Regions from separate parts of the Cytobacillus sp. Bac17 genome, predicted to be linked through region 2. Evidence: predicted binding sites of a transcription regulator. Region 2 holds the regulator's gene; each other region holds the start of a gene.
The links. The regulator Rex, encoded in region 2, represses fermentation and respiration genes when NADH is low (regulators of the CRP and FNR family bind a similar motif). The targets are predictions, from matches to a motif close to TTGTGAAATATTTCACAA.

Region 1 (5,153 bases), on a different contig from region 2:
CGATGAAAGGAACAGTAAATCGGGCATCTCCCCAAGGCAGTTTTTTTACCCAGCCGAATAATCCTGTGGCCCCTTTGGAACGCCCAAAGCTTTCAAAAGTGGCAAAAAGAGAAAATGCAGTCATAAGAGATGGAATGACAACCAGGAATGTTAGGATAACCTGTAAGAATTTCCATGCTGGGTCAATTCCCGGCTCCATTAATTGATGGTGAAATCCGACAGGGATTGAGAACAGCAGGAATAATATGAATGACATGCGCGCCAATGAATCAGAAAAAATCTTTCCGCCGATGACTTTAGGAATGACAACGTACCAGGCCATGTAAGCTGGCAATAGCCAGAAGTAAACAAGCGGATGTCCGAAATACCAGAATAGAGTACGGCTGACTCCGATATTTACTGTTTCTACAAACCCCAATGACCAAGGAAGAAGCTGGAAAAGAACAGTAGACGCTACACCGATTGTTGCCACAATCCACATCATTGTGTTGACCAATGACATAAAGGTTAATAACGGACTCGGCTGCCCGGGATTTTTTCTTCTCCATTCTGCATACTTCATAATGATGGCTGCCCCGTCAATCCAGCTTCCCACTATAACAAGTGTTAAACTGATATAGTACAATGCATGTGCCTGAAGAGGAGCATAGAAAGTATAAAGAACAGTAGCTTCATTCAACAGGATCATGACAGCTGCAAGAACAGTTCCTGCTGTCATCAGCCAAAAACCGGCCCAGCCGGCAATTCGCTGTTTATTTGTAAGGGTTCCTGATGTTTTGCTTGTTGCTGCTAACTGGAAGCCCATTATAAAAAAGGTAGTAAGTACAAGTCCGAGTACAACACCGTGAACCGTGAGAATTTGGTAATACCCGATGCCTGCCGGAAGCTCGAATTTACCGGAGCGGACCAAAGTCTGCAATAAGCCAGCAAGGCCGCCTATTGCTAAAGCTGTAAATGCAACGAAAAAGTGAGCCATTGCCAATTTTCCGTCACGGCGGTCAACTTTAAATTTTGCTGAAGGATTAAACATTATTCCACCACCTTAATTTTAGACGACATCATGTGGTGACCAACACCGCAATATTCATTACATACAATTAAGTATTCTCCAGTTTTATCAAATGTTGTAATGTGTTCACTGATATAGCCGGGTTCTAGCATCATGTTGATATTTGATCCTGCAACTTCGAAACCGTGGACAACGTCTTTGGTTGTTGCGATAATTTTCACTTTAGCACCATATGGAACCTCCACTTCAGCTGGGCTATAGGAAAACGCAGATGCTACGTATACCAATTCGTAATCCCAATCTTTCCCTTCTACCTTTTTCAGTCCTGGCTCATTAAATGGAGCGGTAGTATCGACCTTTTCAGGGTCGATTGTTGCCAAACAGCTTGGGGGCTGATTGCCCAGGTAAAATGCGCTGACTCCCAAGACTGTTAGAAAAACAAGCAGCGATCCGATTCCAAAAGTGAGCCAGGCCTTTTCAAATTTATGCATATGCATGGCTTTTTCCCCTTTCTAACTCTAAAAGCGGCTGATAAATAATGAATAAACACCTGCCCATGTAATGATCAGGAAGAATCCTAATAAGAAAACGGAAGCTAGCGTTCCCTTTAAGGAAGAGCTATCCTCTATTTCAGTTTTTGTTTTTCGGCTGAGTTCCGTTTTCGCCATTGTCTTTCACTCCTTTCGAATATGTGGAAAAAGTAAATGATTACACTTTCATAATACAAAACATTTAGGAAGATTCTAGATGCTTTCAGTGAGTTCACAAATTGTTCATTCGTAACTTAAACACTATGATAATGGTGAAAAATTGATATTTAAGTGATTTATGTCACAAAAAACTCCTGTGAATTGTGAAAAAACTGTGAAGGTTTAATTGAGCTTCAGAAGGAAGGCAAATTTTTAAAAATAAACATACTGAAGAGGGCGAATTATCTGATTAGCGAACAATTTTCTGGTAATATATTGTTTAGTTCGTATTTAGTTAAATTTTTGATTGAAGTATTAGTAAATGATGTTATAATGTTAATAAATTAATAACATTCACTCATATAATCGCGAGGATATGGCTCGCAAGTTTCTACCGGGTTACCGTAAATGATCCGACTATGAGTGAGCAATGTAAAGGACGTTTAAAGTCATCCTTGTTTGCCTGCAGCTTAGATCATTAGCCTGAAGGCCATTGCTTCACTCATTTTTATGTTGTGAATGCGATGGGCTTCAGGCTTTTTATATGGCTGGAATGAGTAATTGAAGGCTATCTATCATAGAGGAGGATGCAAAATGGATATGCTTATTGAAAAAATAAAGAGCGAAGGGATTGTTTTATCTCCGACAGTTTTAAAGGTGGATTCTTTTCTGAACCACCAAATAGATCCTCAGCTAATGCATGAAGTCGGCAAAGAATTTGCAGATAGATTCTCCAGAAGCGGGATTACAAAAATATTGACTATCGAATCTTCGGGGATTGCGCCAGCTGTAATGGCTGGGCTCCATCTGAATGCTCCAGTTGTATTCGCTAGAAAAAGAAAATCTCTCACTCTGGTAAATGACCTGATTACAGCCTCTGTCTATTCTTTTACTAAGGAAGAAACAAGTGAAATCTCTGTTTCAAAGAAATATCTATCAGAAAAAGATAATGTCCTTATAATCGATGATTTTCTGGCGAATGGACAGGCAGCACTAGGTCTTGCGGATATAGTAAAAAAAGCGGGATCAGGAATTGCAGGGATTGGAATCGTTATTGAAAAAGGCTTTCAAAATGGCGGACAGCTGCTGAGGGAAAAGGGATTCCGGGTCGAGTCCTTAGCTATTATTGACTCACTTGAAAACGGCATGATCAGCTTTGATAATACAGCAAAGAATATGGAGGAAATGATACGATGAATCAGAATCCGCTTAAAATTGCTTCATTGGGAATTCAGCATGTCCTTGCCATGTATGCAGGCGCGGTAATTGTACCATTGATTGTAGGAGGGGCACTTGGCTTAACAGGGGAACAGCTTACTTATCTTGTTTCCATTGATATTTTTATGTGCGGAATTGCAACACTCCTTCAAGTATGGCGCAGTAAATTTTTTGGGATTGGCCTTCCCGTAGTTCTGGGCTGCACATTTACGGCCGTTGGACCGATGATTGCGATCGGAGGGCAGTATGGAATACCTGCTATCTATGGTTCTATTCTGGTTTCTGGTATTTTCGTTGTAGCTGTTTCAAAGTATTTTGGAAAACTGGTTAAATTTTTTCCGCCTGTTGTAACAGGGTCTGTAGTTACCATTATAGGGATTACGTTAATTCCTGTAGCAATGAATAATATGGCTGGAGGTGAGGGAAGCCCTGACTTTGGCTCCCTGACAAATATAGCATTGGCTTTTGGCACTTTGCTGTTCATCATAGTACTTTTCCGATTCTTTAAAGGCTTTGTTCGAGCGATTGCCATTTTGCTGGGGCTGGCTGCTGGCACCATTACTGCGTTTTTTATGGGCATGGTAGATTTCTCCGCTGTTGGGGAAGCTTCCTGGTTTCATATGCCATCCCCTTTCTATTTCGGCATGCCGACATTTGAGGTGACAGCGATCCTCACAATGATACTCGTAGCAATGGTCAGTTTAGTTGAATCTACGGGCGTATACTTTGCCCTTGGTGATATCTGTGAAGAAAAATTGGAAGAGAAAGATCTGTCAAATGGCTATCGTGCCGAAGGACTTGCGATTATCCTTGGTGCTGTCTTTAATGCTTTTCCTTATACAACATATTCGCAAAACGTCGGACTTCTTCAGATGTCAGGCGTTAAAACAAAAAATGTCATATATACAGCAGGGGCTTTTCTTGTACTGCTTGGGCTAGTTCCGAAAATCGGCGCATTGACAACCATTATTCCTACTCCTGTTTTAGGAGGCGCAATGGTAGCCATGTTCGGTATGGTAGTCGCCTATGGAATAAAAATGCTCAGCAAGGTAGAGTTCTCCTCTCAGGAAAATTTATTAATCATTGCCTGCTCTGTCGGGATGGGATTGGGAGTAACAGCCGTTCCTGAACTATTCGCGCAAATGCCTTCCAGTGTGCGTATCCTGACTGATAACGGTATAGTGGCTGGCAGTGTGACAGCAATTCTTTTAAATATCGTATTCAATGTTGCTAAAGGAAAAAAAGCAGTTCAGCCTGCATCTTTTGCGGAGCAGAAGGCTTCCTAATTCTTCTTTGCGGCAATCACAATAATTCTGGCAATCAATATAATATTCTATCGGTATTTTACATTTCCGAAGCGATTGTTTCTCGCACGAAAGAGAGTGGAATGTGATGGAGAAATTTTATTGTGATAACTGCCGGCTTTTATATAATGAAGAAGAGGTTTGTGCTGCTTGCGGTATCCTGGTTACGAAAAAAATATATATAGAAGTACAAAAGCATCACAAAAACAATAATGGATTGGATGCATCAGAATAACTATGCCATGGGCCAGCCATTTTTTATTGAATGCTTGGCTCTAGAGCTAATTGGAAAAGATTTAGTAATGATATTCATTTAGTTATTCCATTATAATAAAGATGCACAACAACTCCTTCAAAACACATTGCTTCCTCCTAATGGGGGAGCTTTTTTTTTGCTTCATTATCCAATTTTGTAACATAAATTGCTTTTATTTGGAAAAAGTAAAAGAAAGCAAGCGGAGGAGAGTCATGTATGCCAGCAATTGTATCAGTTGCAGAAGCAATACCTGAACATGTTCTGACACAGGATCAGGTAATGGATTTTGCCAGAGATTTATTTTCAGAGTCCTTTAAGGATATTGAACGCCTATTGAAAGCTTTCCGCAACGGCCAAATTGAAAAGCGCCACTTCGCAAAGGGACTCGAATGGTTTAAAACAGATAAATCATTTGAAGAGCGAAACAATGCTTATATTGAACAGGCTATTGAACTGGGAACAAAGGCTATAAAGTGCTGTCTGGAAAATGACATTTTCCTGAGCAAGAATCTCCAATGTGATGATATCGATGCCATCTTTACTATTTCAAGCTCAGGAATTGCCACACCGAGTATTGAAGCAAGAATCATGAATAAGCTTCCATTTTCTGAACATACGAAGCGAATACCGATATGGGGACTGGGTTGTGCGGGCGGCGCATCAGGCCTTTCAAGAGC
Region 2 (5,153 bases):
GTTTCAATATCCAGGTGGTTGGTAGGCTCGTCCAGTATTAAGATATCAGGCTTTGTCAGCAAAAGTTTACCAAGGGCCAATCTGGTACGCTGTCCGCCGCTCAATGATGAAATTTTAGTGTCATAGCCCATTGAGCTGAAGTTGAGTCCGTGGAGAATGGAACGGATATCTGCCTCATATTGATAGCCGCCATTTTCTTTGAAATCAACCTGAAGCTTGTCGTATTCTTTTAAGGTGCGTTCATAGGCATCAGAGTTATTTAGGATATCAGGGTCCGCCATTTGTTCTTCAAGGCTGCGAAGCTGTTTTTCCTGCTTCTGCAGATGGCTAAAAACAGTCAGCATTTCATCCCAAATGGATAACTCTGATTCCAGGCCGGTATTTTGTGCAAGATAGCCAATTGTTACTTCCTTTGGCTTTATAATCTCACCGGAGTCATATGTCATTTGTCCGGCAATAATTTTCAAAAGGGTGGATTTTCCTGCACCATTGCGCCCTACTAGCGCAATCCTGTCCCTGGTTTGTACTTCAAGCTTTATATTGGTTAAAATGGGATCAGCGCCAAAATTTTTCGCCAGCTGATTGACTTGTAATAATATCATGTTCTTTCACCTCGGGTATAGAGTAAGTGTAACTCATTCATATATGTTCGGCAATAAAGGAGACAGGACTATAAGCCCTTCTGCGGGGCATTCAATCAAGACAAAAGGCAAATAAATATGTGAGGAACAATACAAAGCACATACAAAGTAACAGAAAAATAGTGTATGATTTTGAAGAGAGGTGTTTTGAATGGCGGATTTTACTCATTTTAATCAAGAGGGCAGGGCAAAAATGGTGGATGTCAGCGATAAACCTGAAACGGCAAGAACAGCCATTGCTCAATCAAGTATTACTCTTAATCAGGAGATATACGAAAAGATAACATCCAACTCCATGAAAAAAGGGGATGTACTCGCTGTTGCACAAACTGCAGGCATTATGGCGAGCAAGAAAACATGGGACATTATTCCGATGTGCCATCCGCTGCCGCTTAAGGGCGTGGACATTTCATTTTCATGGAAGGCGGAAGAGGAAGAGTATGTCCTGATCATTACTGCTTCTGTAAAAACGAAGGGAAATACGGGTGTGGAAATGGAAGCGTTAACAGCCGCTTCTGTCTGTGCGCTGACCGTTTATGACATGTGCAAGGCTGTAGATAAAGGAATGGTGATTGGGCCAACCTTTTTAATAGAGAAAACAGGCGGAAAAAACGGAGATTTTAAAAGAAATTAATTCATCATAAGAAATGGGGATGGACGAATGGCCAATGAACCAATTAAGATACCGCAGGCAACAGCTAAACGGCTGCCTTTATACTACCGCTTTCTAAAAAACCTTCACTCATCAGGCAAACAAAGAGTCTCTTCAGCAGAATTGAGTGAGGCGGTAAAGGTAGATTCTGCAACAATCCGCCGCGATTTTTCGTACTTTGGTGCGTTAGGAAAAAAAGGATATGGATATAATGTGAATTACCTGCTGGGCTTCTTTCGGAAGACTCTTGACCAGGATGAGCTGACTAAAGTAGCTTTGATCGGGGTAGGGAATTTAGGAACAGCCTTTCTTAACTATAATTTTCTTAAAAATAATAATACCAAAATAGAAGTAGCCTTTGATGTTGATGAGAGTAAGGTTGGCACGAAAATCGGTGATGTACCGGTCCATCATATGGATGACCTTGAAGAAGTTATTATAAATAATAATATTCAGGTGGCGATTTTAACGGTGCCGGCACCGCCTGCCCAGGCTATTACCGATCGGATGGTGAATGCGAAAATAAAAGGAATCCTTAATTTTACACCTGCGAGGCTCACTGTGCCAGCCTCGATTCGGATTCACCATATCGATCTGGCAGTAGAATTGCAGTCACTGGTTTATTTTCTGAAAAACTATCCGGAAGAAATGTAAAAAAATGAGCCTTTTGGGGGCTCATTTTTTCATTTTATTTTTCATTTTAAAATGCAGGCCAACCATCCGCAGTCCGGTGCCAAAATCGAATGTGGCAATTATAATCAGAAAATAAGTAAAGAATCCCCAGGTTTCTTCATGCTGGATATTCTGTATGGCTATAAAAGTGAAAAGGCATCCGAGAAGGATGTAAATAAAGCCTGAAAACAAAGGTGTGCTTCTCATCAAAATCCCCCAGTAAGTTTAAAACTCTGCAAAGCATTTCCCTATGCTAGAAAAAGCTGATAAAGCTCTGCATTTTTTCCATTTCTTCTAACCATTTTTGCATATTATCCTGATTCAGCTGGATAACCGCAACAAAGGTGTTCATCGCCACATGGGCAAAAATCGGCACAATAATCCGCTTCGTTTTGACATATAAGAAAGCAAAGGTGAACCCCATTGCCGAGTACAGCAGTACATGTTCAGGCTCGAAATGGGCAAGTGCAAAAATGACTGAGCTGATCAGGGCCGATAAGAAGAAGTTGAAGCGCTTATGGAGAGAACCGAAAATAACTTTTCTAAAGACAATCTCCTCAAGTATTGGCCCAATGACCGAACTAATTAAGATAACGATTGGCGATGCTTCAATAATCCGGATAATCTGCTGCGTATTCTCAGATCCCATTTCAATCCCAATCATATTTTCAATGCTGGCAGCAGTAGCTTGAGCGATCAGGGCCAAAAATATACCCCCAACTGCCCAGCCCGCTGAGCTTGCTGCGGAAGATGCATCCCTATCCAGGCCTTTTTTCATCTCTTTTCTTAATAATAGAAGCGTAATGATCAGTGTAACCGTAAAACTGATGACAAGCCAGTAGGCTACAGCCAGGATCTGCATGTTTTCGGGGTTCTGTCCAAGGGCATCTGCAATAAATAACACAAGCGGAACGCCAAACAAACTGGACAGCTGCATGGCAATATAAGCTATTAATATAAACCAATATTCCTTCTTCAAAATGTTATACTCCTTATTCTGAGTGTTGGAAAACAAGTCCTAAAGCCATTGTACTCTTAATAAGGAGCGGGTTTCAAATATCAGCATCAAAGCAGGAAAATACTATGGGTAAAGTGAAGAGTTCCGAAGCATACTTAAGAGGTTGTCTGTGTCGAAAAATAGCGTGTATGGGCGAATGAAATTTTTTCTAAAAAATTTAAGCTTCACCCTTGCAAATAGAAATGAGATTCATTAATATAATAATTGTGTTAGCACTCATACAGAGAGAGTGCTAATAAATAAAAATATTTACATATTATTTGAGGAGGTTGTTTCACTTGTTAAAGCCACTAGGTGATCGAATTATTATCGAGCTTGTTGAAACTGAAGAAAAAACTGCAAGCGGCATCGTACTGCCGGACACTGCTAAAGAAAAGCCTCAAGAAGGTAAAGTTGTAGCTGTAGGAACTGGCCGCGTTCTTGAAAATGGTGAGCGTGTTGCCCTTGAAGTTGCTGACGGCGATCGTATCATCTTCTCAAAATATGCTGGTACTGAAGTGAAGTACGAAGGCAAAGAGTATTTAATTTTACGCGAAAATGACATTCTTGCTGTAATTGGCTAATCGCCGATCAGACGAAGATTATTAAAGAATAAAGCTAAAATTTTTGAGGAGGTTTTTATCAATGGCTAAAGAGATTAAATTTAGTGAAGAAGCTCGCCGCGCGATGCTTCGCGGTGTGGATTCCCTTGCAAATGCGGTAAAAGTAACTCTTGGACCTAAAGGACGCAACGTGGTTCTTGAGAAGAAATTCGGTTCTCCACTTATCACCAATGATGGTGTGACAATTGCGAAAGAAATCGAGCTTGAAGATGCATTCGAAAACATGGGTGCGAAGCTTGTTGCTGAAGTAGCAAGTAAAACAAATGATGTTGCCGGTGACGGTACAACAACTGCAACTGTTCTTGCTCAGGCAATGATCCGTGAAGGCCTTAAGAACGTAACTGCAGGCGCTAACCCAATGGGCATCCGCAAAGGAATCGAAAAAGCAGTTGTTACAGCTGTAGAAGAATTAAAAGCTATTTCTAAGCCAATCGAAAATAAGGAATCTATTGCTCAGGTTGCTGCAATCTCTGCTGCTGACAATGAAGTTGGCCAGCTGATCGCTGAAGCAATGGAGCGCGTTGGCAACGATGGTGTTATCACAATCGAAGAATCTAAAGGATTCACAACTGAGCTTGATGTGGTTGAAGGTATGCAATTCGACCGCGGATATGCTTCTCCATACATGGTTACAGATTCTGATAAGATGGAAGCGGTTCTTGAAAACCCTTATATCTTAATCACTGATAAGAAGATCACAAGCATCCAGGAAATCCTTCCTGTACTTGAGCAAGTTGTACAGCAAGGCAAGCCTTTATTGCTTGTAGCTGAAGATGTTGAAGGTGAAGCACTTGCTACACTAGTTGTGAATAAGCTTCGCGGAACTTTCAACGCGGTAGCAGTAAAAGCTCCTGGCTTCGGTGACCGCCGCAAAGCTATGCTTGAAGATATCGCGATCCTGACTGGCGGTGAAGTAATCACTGAAGAGTTAGGCCGTGACCTTAAGTCTGCTACAATCGACTCTTTAGGACGCGCTACTAAAGTAGTTGTTACAAAAGAAAACACTACAATCGTTGAGGGTGCTGGAGACAGCGCGCAAATCGGCGGACGTGTGAACCAGATCCGCACTCAAATGGAAGAAACAACTTCTGAATTTGACCGCGAAAAATTACAAGAGCGCCTTGCTAAACTTGCTGGTGGTGTTGCAGTTGTTAAAGTTGGTGCTGCTACTGAAACTGAATTAAAAGAGCGCAAGCTTCGCATCGAAGACGCCCTTAACTCTACACGTGCTGCTGTAGAAGAAGGCATCGTTTCCGGTGGTGGTGTTGCCCTTCTAAACGTATACAATAAAGTGGCTGCTATCCAGGCTGAAGGCGATGAAGCAACTGGTGTTAACATCGTATTGCGTGCGATGGAAGAGCCTGTACGCACAATTGCTCACAATGCCGGTCTAGAAGGTTCTATCATTGTTGACCGCTTAAAGCGCGAAGCAGTTGGAACTGGCTTCAACGCTGCTACTGGCGAGTGGGTAAACATGATCGAAGCTGGTATCGTTGACCCAACTAAAGTAACTCGTTCAGCTCTTCAAAACGCTGGATCTGTTGCAGCTATGTTCTTAACTACTGAAG
Region 3 (5,153 bases), on a different contig from region 2:
ACCAGCAATCCAAAGCTATATTTCAATGTCATTTTCGTCAAATCGGCTTCTTTTCCTGTCTCGCCAACAGCTGCTGTGGCAATGGCGATGGACTGAGGAGAGATGAGCTTTGCCATCACGCCTCCAGCCGTATTGGCAGAGAGCAATAAGGATGAGTTGGTTCCGATCACATGACCGGCAGTCGCCTGGATGGGCGCAAATAGAGTATTATTGTTCACGACAGATCCTGTCATGAACACCCCAATCCAGCCTAAAACGGGTGATAGCAGTGGAAATATAGTTCCAGTGGTTGCAACGGCTTCACCCAAAGTGACGGTCATTCCTCCATACGTCATGAGCTTTGAAATCCCGATAATGGCACAAATCATGATAATCGGAGTCCAAAACTCTGAAACTGTCTTTTTGAGAAGCTTGAATCCTTCACCCATACTGATGCCTTGAGTCGTTGCGATTGTCGTTAAGCCTGCCAATAAGATTGCTGTTCCAGTAGCACCTATTAAACTGATGCTGACACTAAGAGAAGATCCGGGTATATCGAAGTTAATGACTGTGAATTCCAGCAGGCCCCCTTCAGCAAAAAGACCTTTAAATGCCGGGAAACTCCATATTAAAATAAATAGGGTCAATAGATAAAATGGTGACCATGCTTTAACAATTTTACCTAAGGAATGCTGTTCAAATCGACACTCTTTCCCATTGAGCAAAAAGATATTTTTTGGTTTCCACTTTTTCAGAAATAACGCTAATACACCCATTGCTAATAAGGAAGGAATAATATCAGCAAGCTCCGGGCCTATAAATATCGTGATGATTGCTTGTGCCACAGTGTAAACCCCAGCTGTGATCAGGATAGCCGGGAATACTTCCTTAATTCCTTTAATCCCGTCAATGAGCCATATTAATAAAAAGGGAATGGTAAAGTTAATAATCGGCAGTGTCAGAGCTGTCATGATCGACACATCCATGGAAGTAACCCCTGGAATCCCAAACGTATCGACAATGCCGACCGGTATTCCAATCGCACCAAAGGCGCCTGAAGCACCGTTTGCAATGAGACAGAGCATGGCTGCCTGTAAAGGCTTGAAGCCCAGTGACACTAACAGCACGGCACAAATGGCAATCGGTACGCCGAAGCCGGCAGCTCCTTCGAGAAAGGCATTAAAGCAAAATCCGATCAGAAGAAATTGAATGCGCTGGTCCTGGGAAATTCCTGCGATGCTTCCGCGCAAAATATCAAACTTGCCTGATGCCACCGAAATTTTATATAGCCATACAGCCATGACAATAATCCAGCCAATTGGCCAAATTCCTGATGCAGCACCTTGAATAACACTTCCTGCCGCTTCTCCGAATGGCAATTTAAAGATGATAAGAGCGATGAAAAAAGTGACAGCTAAGTTTACTAGTGCTGCATGAATACCCTTCATTTTCAATACCGTCAAGCAAATCAGAAATAACAGAATCGGTATAGCTGCCACCAGGGAGGAAATAGCCAGGTTATGAAAAGGATTGAACGTTTCCACTAACATATGATCTGCTCCTTTGGATCTAAGATGTCAACTCGTCATAATGCTGAATTTTGGATGTCTTTTAAGGTTTGAACAGATCTAGCAAACTTCCTTTTTTCATCCTCTGTCAATGACAGCTCAACAATATTTTTCACACCGTTTCTTGTGATAAGTGACGGAATCCCGACAAACACATCACTGTGGCCATATTCTCCTTCTAACAATGCTCCAACCGGCAATACCACATTCTCATTTCGTAAGATGGCTTTTGTTATTCTGACCAGCCCCATCGCAATTCCATAGTAGGTTGCACCTTTTGCGTTAATAATTTCATATGCAGCATCCCGGACTTGGACAGCAATTTCTTCTTTTCTTTCTTCTGTTAATCTCTCAGCTACCGGGGTTCCGGCAATATTGGCAAAGCTCCATACCGGGAATTGGGAGTCGCCATGTTCACCGATAATATACCCATGGACACTTACGGCTGCCGTATCAAATTCTTTCCCTAATAAATAGCGGAATCTGGCAGAGTCCAGGATGGTTCCAGACCCGATGACTCTTTCTTTAGGCAAGCCAGAGAATTTCCAGGTTGCATAAGATAAGATATCGACTGGATTTGCTGCAACTAAGAAAATCCCATTAAATCCAGAATCCATAATGCTCTCTACAATGGATTTGAAGATCTTAACGTTTTTATTCACGAGATCCAGCCGTGTTTCTCCCGGTTTTTGCGCTGCCCCTGCACAGATCACCACAAGAGCGGCATCCTTACAGTCCTTATAAGAACCATATCTAATCGTCATAGCCGTTGGAGCATAGGCAATGCCGTGGTTTAAATCCATGACATCTCCTTTTGCTTTCTCCTCATTTACATCAATAATGATTAACTCATCACATAAGCCCTGATTTAATAAGGCATAAGCATAACTTGATCCAACAGCGCCATTTCCTACTAATACAATTTTGTTTCCTAATGTTAAATTCATAATAAGTTCCTCCAATAATTAATTGTGAAATATTTCACATAAAGTCATAAAAAAATATTCTATTGATCTCATCTTATTTAGGTGATTAAATCTATGTGAATTAATTCACATATTAAATTAAAAAAAATATCGATATAGTTATTTGTGAAATTCTTCACATTTAAAATATATCAGTGCTTTTGTTTTTGCGCAAGTCTTTCCTCAAACTTTTTTAAACAATTAAGGAGTGGATAAGAAGTGCCAGCCCCCCTGTAAGCTGCAGCATAGCGGGGAGCTGGCACTGATCATTATTGCACTAATACTTTTTTCCGTGCTTCATCCTGAATGGGATTTGTGCCATTCTCCACACCCAGCTCATTTAGCCATTTGCGATAGGCAATAGTAAGGGCGTCTGACTTAAGATGCAGCTCTGCCTGTAAGTCAAGCGGCAGCAGCTCTGGTTTTTGACTTTGGACGATATCTAAATCCTGATAAAAAATCGTATCCTGAAATTCAATAAAAGGCTCATCCGGCATGTCCAGATCATAGTTTCTGGTCAACAGCATAAATGCCTTGGCCTGCTCGTGATCCTCTTGATTGACAGCTAGCAGAATCGTCAGCTCATCATCCGATCCTTCCGTTGTTTTTGTAAAACGGGCGGTAGTTGGATTGAGGATTTCATACACATAGTCAGCATACCCGCCTTTGGAGCGTCCGTCAGGGTTCGGCTGATAGACCGGGATTTTACTAGTAATTAAGCGATTATCAACAAATTCAACTTTATAATCGACAACCTCCGCATGATCCTCATCTCCAAGCAGGCCTTCATGTACAAACATAAGATGCGAAACATCCAGGAAATTTTCAATAATTCTTGGGGCATTTGCTTTTACCTCATAGGGGCCGCAAATTGCAGTCCGGTACCCCTCCATGCTATATTCAGGAAAGGAAACAAGCGGCGCCGGATCTTCCCCTAAGTTAACCCAGATCAGCCCCAGATACTCCTCACAATGGTAAACGGTTGCTCTTGCTTTACTTGGAATGGCTCTGCCGCTCGGCAGGGCAGGAATTTTCTCACAGGCACCTGTACAATCGTATTCCCAGGCATGATAAGCGCAGACCAGATTTCCGTTCTTCACCTTTCCAAGGGAAAGGGCTGCCCCCCGGTGGATACAAAGATCCTTAAATGCGTGAACCCCTTTTTCATTGCGGAAAATGACGACACGCTCCCCAAGGACAAATACCTGTTTGGGATCCTCCAGCAATTCCTCTGCTTTGCATACTGGATGCCATTCATTCCATAATCGATCTTGCTGCATAGCGACACTTCCCTTCGCGACTTTAATTGACATGTACTGTTACTTCATTTGTTTTTACACTATCTTCAAGCTTTTGCGGCAGAACCAGATTTAGAACCAGCGCTGTAATCGCTCCGATGGCTGTACCTGATGAGACAAAATAGGTTGCAATGTCAGGCAGCCCTTTTAACACATCAGCAGGCATTAGCACGGCAAACAGGGCAAGCATAATCGGCACACCGATCACAAGCATATTCCGTTCTGTAAAGGCCACTTCCTTTATCACTTTGAATCCATTCATCATGATGACTACGCATAAAATGGCAAACACACTGTTGATGACAACCCCGGGAATGCATGCTATTAAATTCATCAGCTTTGGCATCATGCCCAGGATAATCATAATCACACCGCCTGCGATAATCGGCCTGCGGCTTTTCACTCCTGTGATGGCAATGATGCCGGCATTGGATGAGTAGCCTGTTACCGGTGTTCCCCCAAAGAAGGAACCAATAAAACAGCCCAGCCCTTCTCCAAATGCCCCGCCATTTAAACGTTTATCATCCAGTTTTTCCCCTGTCACCTTACTAACCGTAAACCACGTCCCAGTTGTTTCGATTGTGACAATAAAATAGATGGCTGCCATAATCAGAATCGCATGCAGATCAAATTCAGGAGCTCCAAAGGCAAACAGGCTTGGCATCTGGAACCACGCCGACTTACCCAGCGATGAGAAGTCGACTAACCCAAAGAATGAAGCAACAATTGATCCAATACCCAGTGATAAAATAACGGATACGATTTTAATGTATTTCAGTTTCGATTGGGACTTCTCGCCAATATACATGCAGAAAATCAGCACAGCCGCTGTCACAGCTGCAACGAATATATTTTCTCCAAAGTTTCCTGGTGCCGAGTAGATAGAATTGATCGCACTCGGCATTAATGAAAGCCCAACAACGACAATGACTGTCCCCGCTACAATCGGAGGGATGAATTTCCTGACGACCTTGCTGAATACTTTAAGCGGGTAGCCCAATAAGGCAACAAGCAAAGCTCCGGGGATCAAACTGCCAATCATCGCACCGATTCCAGAAGTTGTTCCGATGGCTGCCAGTGCACTAAGCGGTACAAAGGATGGCCCTTGCATGACTGGAAGCTTCATAGCAAATCCTGCTTGAATGATTGTGGCAATTCCGCAGGCAATAAAGGTCATTTGTATTAACAGAGCACTATCCGGAACGGAAAAGGACAATAATCCTGCTAGAATCATCGGCGGAATGAAAAGATCCATCGCCAATACTTGCTGCAGCCCCAGAAAAATGGATTGTCCAACTGAAACCTCTTTTCCCGTTTTACTGCTGTTTGTTTTTCGTTTTTCA

Region 1: a site for Rex is predicted at 1,829-1,846, ahead of NR125_RS19555 (cytochrome c oxidase subunit 2A). Genes of this name have one in related genera too.
Region 3: a site for Rex is predicted at 2,517-2,534, ahead of NR125_RS11875 (L-lactate dehydrogenase). Genes of this name have one in related genera too.

The regions. Positions count from the first base shown of each region.
Region 1 is NZ_JALJRC010000019.1:31,788-36,940, forward strand. Features, by position in the region: gene NR125_RS19545 (b(o/a)3-type cytochrome-c oxidase subunit 1) at 1-1,030, opposite strand, end outside; gene NR125_RS19550 (cytochrome c oxidase subunit II) at 1,030-1,506, opposite strand; gene NR125_RS19555 (cytochrome c oxidase subunit 2A) at 1,528-1,677, opposite strand; purine riboswitch at 2,037-2,138, shown strand; gene NR125_RS19560 (xanthine phosphoribosyltransferase) at 2,293-2,895, shown strand; gene NR125_RS19565 (nucleobase:cation symporter-2 family protein) at 2,892-4,202, shown strand; gene NR125_RS19570 (hypothetical protein) at 4,309-4,455, shown strand; gene NR125_RS19575 (type III polyketide synthase) at 4,693-5,153, shown strand, end outside.
Region 2 is NZ_JALJRC010000029.1:4,720-9,872, forward strand. Features, by position in the region: gene NR125_RS23620 (ABC-F family ATP-binding cassette domain-containing protein) at 1-602, opposite strand, end outside; gene moaC (cyclic pyranopterin monophosphate synthase MoaC) at 793-1,275, shown strand; gene NR125_RS23630 (redox-sensing transcriptional repressor Rex) at 1,303-1,947, shown strand; gene NR125_RS23635 (YdiK family protein) at 1,969-2,172, opposite strand; gene NR125_RS23640 (CPBP family intramembrane glutamic endopeptidase) at 2,219-2,944, opposite strand; gene groES (co-chaperone GroES) at 3,262-3,546, shown strand; gene groL (chaperonin GroEL) at 3,608-5,153, shown strand, end outside.
Region 3 is NZ_JALJRC010000008.1:2,088-7,240, reverse strand. Features, by position in the region: gene NR125_RS11880 (L-lactate permease) at 1-1,529, opposite strand, end outside; gene NR125_RS11875 (L-lactate dehydrogenase) at 1,565-2,494, opposite strand; gene NR125_RS11870 (aromatic ring-hydroxylating dioxygenase subunit alpha) at 2,782-3,792, opposite strand; gene NR125_RS11865 (nucleobase:cation symporter-2 family protein) at 3,815-5,153, opposite strand, start outside.